2 regions of the Hippea alviniae EP5-r genome follow, and region 2 is predicted to be linked to the other one. Evidence: riboswitches for the same ligand, from Rfam matches in the RefSeq annotation. Region 2 holds a riboswitch; the other holds the start of a gene.
What was found. A riboswitch is a leader RNA that binds a small molecule or an ion and turns the genes downstream of it on or off. The one in region 2 is predicted to bind molybdenum cofactor.

Region 1: another riboswitch for molybdenum cofactor. It lies ahead of G415_RS0105235 (Rossmann-like domain-containing protein); the one in region 2 lies ahead of G415_RS09405 (ABC transporter ATP-binding protein).

What each region holds. Positions count from the first base shown of each region.
Region 1 covers NZ_ATUV01000001.1:1,009,163-1,012,576, forward strand. The annotation lists gene G415_RS0105230 (potassium channel protein) at 1-786, shown strand, start outside; gene G415_RS0105235 (Rossmann-like domain-containing protein) at 773-1,531, opposite strand; molybdenum cofactor riboswitch at 1,567-1,688, opposite strand; gene G415_RS09950 (cupin domain-containing protein) at 1,796-2,236, shown strand; gene G415_RS0105245 (hypothetical protein) at 2,370-2,990, shown strand; gene fusA (elongation factor G) at 3,012-3,414, shown strand, end outside.
Region 2 covers NZ_ATUV01000001.1:273,523-276,936, reverse strand. The annotation lists gene thrS (threonine--tRNA ligase) at 1-1,503, opposite strand, end outside; tRNA gene G415_RS0101465 (tRNA-Val) at 1,526-1,600, opposite strand; molybdenum cofactor riboswitch at 1,703-1,822, shown strand; gene G415_RS09405 (ABC transporter ATP-binding protein) at 1,882-2,943, shown strand; gene G415_RS0101455 (substrate-binding domain-containing protein) at 2,936-3,414, shown strand, end outside.

The sequences.
Region 1 (3,414 bases), 740 kb from region 2:
GGCATAGCTTTACTTACAGGTATTGTCTCCAGCGCATTTACGGATAAAATTATAAACATGAAACTCAATGTGGAGGAAATCATGGAAAAAAAGATAAAAAAGTTGGAAAATCACTTCATAATCTGCGGATATGGAAGGGTCGGCAAAGTTGTAGCAAAGGAAATGGAAAGATTTAAAAAACCTTTTGTAATAATAGAAGAAGACTCAGAAAAAGCCCATGAAGCAATAAATGAAGGATATCTAACAATAATAGGCAGCGCAACAGAAGAAGAGATATTAAAAAAAGCACGGGTTGACAAGGCTCAGGGTATAGCTTTAGTAATGGATTCAGACGCAGACAACTTATATACACTAATCACGGCAAAAGATGAGAACAGAAACATCTTAGCTGTTGCACGAGCAAACTCAGAAGATTCAGTTAAAAAATTCATAAAATTGGGCGCAAAAACCATATCACCATATCAATCAAGCGGATACGACATATCCCGAATGCTTATTTCACCCAGAACAGCCGAATTCGTTTCTATAGTAATGCAATCAGATAGAACCATTGAGATGGGTGAGTTCTATATAGGCAAAAATTCGCCCTATGCAGGCAAAAAAATTAAAGATACAGATATAAGAAGCAATTACAATATCATAATAATTGCCATGATAACAAAAAACAAAGAGACTATTTTTAACCCGAAAGCAAATTGCGTAATAGAAGAAGGCTCAACCCTAATCTGCGTTGGCACAAAAGAAGATATGGAAAAATTCGAAAGTAAACTCACTAATGAGACTTAAAGCAGAGCCTGTTTAAATTAAGCAAACTTGCAACGCCTGCTATTGTCGTTCCATAAAATATAACGATTCTGTTTTTGTTGTCCATTTTAGATACTCCTATTAACTCATCAATCGTGCCGTTTACTACACTTGAGCCTGTGATTAAAGCAACGAAGCTCTCTGCAACAACCTTTTTTGAAAATTCCCTGCCGTCTAAAATTTTCACACCATTAAAATCCTTTCCAATATTATCTTCGTCTAAATCGGCTATTTTTACATTATTAGCTGAGAAAACAGTTATCATGGAAGCCGCAAGGGCAGGCTGAAGTCCAACCATACCTATAGTTGTATTTTTACCCCATCTCCTGTAAAATCTCTCTGCCATTTCAGCTGCACATTGAGACGGCTCTTCATCCTTGCAGTGAATAGTTCCCCATGTCATATTCAAATGCCTTAAAACAGCGTTAATAGTGGCAACAACAACGGCTCTATTTCTGTTCGTTGAAAGTGAAAGCTTTAATACATCTTCAATATAACCTTCAAAATCGCTCGGCTCGTCGGTAAATGCCTGTCCTTTAGCAGATAAGAAATCAGCTTCTATAAGCACTTCTTTACCTTTAAGAAGAGGAAAATCGTCCCTTTCTGGTTTACCTATGGCTTCTTCTGGCTTTAAAGGTCTCATTTTAATCTGTATTTTCTTATTCAACAATCCATGATTCTCGACAATTTCCTTAAATTTAAAAAGAGCTTCTTCCAAAATACTCATTTTTTGATTCTCCCTTCTATAGTTAACAAGATTTCTAAATTCAAGGGCACTCTCCTTTCCAAAAAATCGGGAGGCATAAGCGTTTCCACTTATACCCTATCGGCCTTTAGCCATAGCTTCTTGCCTTAGGCTAAAAGGCTCGGAGATACCTATACTATACTGTTATACTTCCAATAATTCAAGGCTAATTTTAATTTATCAACCTGCTTGACTTAAAAAATATTTTATCCTAAAAACAAAAAAAGAAAAAGAAGGAGGTGCAAAATGAAAAAATTTTTAGTCTTAATTGCAGCAATATTTCTAAGCGTCCCTGCTTTTGGAAAATCGAAACAACCTGAATTCCTCGTAAAAAATGCCCTTAAATGCCCGCAGAAGGTTTATGGTGGTGGATTCTTGGTAAGAGAAGTGATACATCCAAAAAACGATGGAGTAAACCCTGGTTTTTCAACCTCTTACATAACCTTAAAACCACACTCAAAAACAGAACCGCATAAACTCACAAAAAGCGCTCAAGTGTATTACATTCTAAAAGGCGAAGCCATATTGCATATTGGCAACAAAACAGTTAAAGCAAAGCCAAACATGGCAATCTACATAGCACCAAATGTAATCCAATGGGCAGAGAATAAAAGCAACAGAGACTTTGTATTTCTATGCATAGTTTCTCCACCCTGGTATAAAAGTGAAGAGAAGGTGTTGAAGTAGGGATTCCTGAAGAGAGTTAAAACTTCTTGATATAAAATCACATTTAATTTATATTTATAAGTGAAATGGTTTTTCAAAAATCTATTAAGGTTATCATGTCAAACCACCAAAACAAAGAAAGGAGTATATGCCAATGGAGACACTAACTATCTGCGTGCCATTTTTTGCTCTTCCGGGATTAAAGGAAGAGTGCAACGAAGTTGTTGGCAATCAAAATCTTATTTTGAGAGACATTCTTGGATTAAACCCACTAAGAAAAGGTGAATACGAAAACGGCCCTTACCTTGAAGGATTCAACGCCGACGGAAAATTGGACTATGTATTTTACTTCGAAGAAGTTGAGAAAATCTTAGAGAAACAGCTCTACGACCAGATATACATTCTCTTTAGAGCAATTTATAAACCCTATCAAAAAGATGTTCAACATATCGTTGTTGGTTATTATAAGGTCGAAAACACTCAGGGCGTTGAGATAGCACCCGGTGTCTATTCAATAACAGGCACAGAAGCATACTTCGTTGATTACAATGATACACTTGACATTACTGACATCATTGTCGGATACAACCTGCAAGACTCAATAATGAAAAGCAATAGCCAGAATCACCCAGAATATAAAGATTGGGTCAACTCATGGCTTGAACATATAAAATCAAAAGAGAACAAACTTGAAGAGTATAAAGAGAGAAGCCTAAAACTCAGAGCATTAAAAACAGAAGAAAATTACAAAGATAAGATAAAGGATTGTCTATAAAAACAAGGAGGTAAAACTCAAATGGCTGTTGATATCTCCAAAAAGAGAACCGTCGCAATATGTGGCTCAGGTGGTTGTGGCAAGACAACCCTATGCGAAGATATCCTATTTCAGACGAAAAAGATAACAAGAAAAGGCTCAACAGACAAAGGCAATACAGTAATGGATTTTGATTCAGAAGAGATCGAAAGAAAAATCTCACTTCAGCTTGCAGTCGGATATACAGACCACAAAAAACACAGAATATATCTAATAGACACACCAGGGTATCATAATTTCATAGCGGATGCACTGTGCGGCATAAAGGCAGCAGACAGCACTGTAATGTTAATAGACATAAAAGATGGTCCTGATGCTCAGAACGAAAGACTGCTTGATGAAATAAAGAGAGAGAAAAAACCAACACTATTCTTCTTAAACGGCA
Region 2 (3,414 bases):
CGAGCCTAAAATAACCCTATGCACCATAACGGGTTGCTTCTCTTTGCCATCTTCATCTATATATGTCAACTCAAACCTTTCAGGCAATGTAAAATCACACTGAATCGTTGCACACTGCCACTTTCTCCCTATGGCATCTTTCAGCTTAACATCAATCTTAGGCCCATAAAACGCACCATCGCCTTCGTTTATCTCATACTTTCTTCCTGTATTCTCAAGTGCATTTATCAAAGCATTGGTTGCAAGCTCCCACTGCTCATCCGTTCCTATGGAGTTCTCAGGCCTTGTTGAAATCTCAAGCTCATACTCAAAACCAAATATATCCATAACATCTTGAACAAACTCAAGAACGCCTATTATCTCATCGTTCAACTGGTCAGGCCTGCAGAAGATATGGGCATCATCCTGTGTAAACTCCCTAACTCTTAAAAGCCCGTGCAATACACCGCTCTTTTCGTGTCTATGAACAACGCCAAGTTCAAAATAACGCTTTGGCAACTCTCTATAGCTTCTCTTTTTCGACTTGTAAACCTGAATATGCCCCAGACAGTTCATCGGCTTTATGCCAAAGCTCTGCCCGTCTATCTCGGTAAAATACATATTCTCTCTGTAATGGTCAAAATGGCCGCTTCTCTTCCATAGCTCCGTTCTCAATATCTCAGGACCTTTGACAAACTCATAACCTCTCTTTAGATGCTCTTTTCTTTCAAACTCCTCTATTAGATACCTGAGCATAGCACCTTTTGGATGCCATATGATAAGTCCGGGTCCGACTTCATCGTTTATACTGAATAAATCGAGCTGTCTACCCAGCTTTCTGTGGTCTCTTTTTTTGACTTCTTCCAAAAACTTAAGATACTTGTCCAAATCTTCTTTTGTTGCAAAAGCCGCACCATAAATGCGCTGAAGCATTGGGCGAGTCTCATCACCCTTAAAATAAGCACCCGCAACACTCAGAAGCTTAAAGTGTTTAAGATAACCCGTTGAAGGTATGTGTGGGCCTCTACATAAATCAACAAAATCGCCCTGCTGATACAGGCTCACAACATCTTCATCTATATCCTTCAAAATCTCAACTTTATACTCATCGCCCTTCTCTTCAAAGAGCTTAATCGCTTCTTCCTTTGGCATCTCGGTGCGCTCAAACTTGTAATTCGCACCGACTATCTTTTTCATCTCTTTTTCTATCTTCTTCAAATCTTCATCGGTTATAGTCCTGCCCACATCCATATCGTAATAAAAGCCGTTTTCAATTGCAGGACCTATGGCAAACTTGGCATTACCGAAAACATGCTGGACAGCCTGAGCCATTATATGAGCTGCAGAGTGTCTCAAAATCTCAAGGCCCTCTTCGGAATTTACACTTATAAACTCAACTTCTTTATCTTCATCAAGCGTACTATCAAGGTCTATTATCTTGCCGTCTATTTTAGCCGCAATAATATCCTTTAATTTATTCTTTTTAACATACTCCAAAAGATTGGTGCCTTTTTCTATTTTCATTATTTTCTCCAAAAATAAAAAATGGTGGGCGCAAGTGGTTTCGAACCACTGACCTCTTGCGCGTCAAGCAAGCGCTCTCCCCCTGAGCTATGCGCCCACATCATCCAAAAATCTGGCTTTTTGTTATCATTTTAGTCTTTCTTTGTCAAGAGAATATAGAAGCATAAATACCTTTACTTACGCTCAAAAACTTGTAATAATTGTAAAAAATCTCCGAGCCTTTTGGCCTAAGGCAAGAAGCTACGGCTAAAGGCCGATAGGGTATAAGTGGAAACGCTTATGCCTCCCGTGATTGGAAAGGAGTGCTGATTATGTATATCTCGCCTTCTTCTTAAAAATCACTAACATATCCAGACTAAAACCATCAAAGGAGAAAAAGTGATTTCTATCAACATCAAAAAGAGACTTGGGAATTTTAATCTATCGTTAAAGTTTGAGCTAAAAGCTTTCAAAAATATCATCTTTGGAGCATCTGGAAGCGGCAAATCATCGCTGCTTAAAATGATAGCAGGATTTTACGACCCGGATGATGGTCATATCATAATAAACAACAAAACCTTTTTCTCAAAAAAAGATAAGATTTCTCTGTCTATTCAGGCAAGAAGTGTCGGTTATCTGCCGCAAGAATATACACTATTTCCAAACATGAGCATAAGGGAAAACATAGAGTATGGATTAAAAAAACGCAAAATTAAAGACGAAATTGGTATCGAACAGATTGCTAAAAAGTTTGGAATTTTTGACTGTTTAAACAAATATCCTTACCAAATCTCTGGTGGTCAAAAACAGAGAACTGCTTTAGCGCGAGCGTTAATTGCAAAACCAAACCTGCTTCTGCTTGACGAACCATTCAGTGCACTTGATAAACCTACAAGAGAAGAGTTAAGAGAGCTCGTTTCTGAAATAGCCGATAGTTTCTCAATCCCTGTTCTATTCGTAACTCACGATTCCGAAGAAGCATTCGTCTTTGGCGACGAAGTGGTGGTTATAAAAGATGGAAAAGTTATAGAGTATGGAAAAAAGAACAAAATCTTTAATGAGCCTTTATTCATTGATACGGCAGAGCTATTGGACTTTTCAAACATATGGAAAATCAAAAGAATAGACAGCTCAACCGTAAGACTTGAAAACAACCTTAAACTTGTATGCAATCCAATTAAAAAAGCAGAGTTCTGTTGCATAAAACCAGAAAATGTAATGATTTTAAGAAAGGATATAGATACAAGCAACAAAGAAAACAGAATTGATGTCATTATAGAAAAAATCAATTTCAGGGGCCGATACATAAACCTTACCACAAAAACAGAAAACGGCTTTAAAATAAAAATTAACATACCGCCACATGTCTTGGATAAGATGAAATTAAAAAAGGGTGATTCTATAACGGTATCTTTAAAAAAAGATTCCCTAATCTTCTGCAGGAGGTTTAACGATGCTTAAACAAACTCTAAAAATCCTAACTGTTTTACTTTTTACCTTTTTAATAGCTAAAACATCAGCTTTAGCCGAGACACTTTACTGGTTTACAGGTGCTGCAGTTAAAAAACCAACGCTCGAGATAGCAGACATGTTTAACAAAACACGCAAAAACAAGGTTATCGTCATAGCTGGCGGGACAGGACAAGTCCTTCAGCAGATGATACTCTCAAACAAAGGCGATGTCTATGGTTGCATGGACCCTAAATTCTTTCAGATTGCAAAATCAAAAGGGCTCGTGGTTAAATATAAGAAATTTTTAAAGCTCATCCCTGTATTCGGAGTATCAGAAAAAGCCAAAGACAAAATACACACATTTTATGACCTGTTTAAAAACGACATAAAAATAGCAGCAGGAAACCCAAAGACTATGGCATTAGGAAAAACATATCTGTTTATATTGAACAGATTACCAGAGAATTTAAGAGAAAGGAT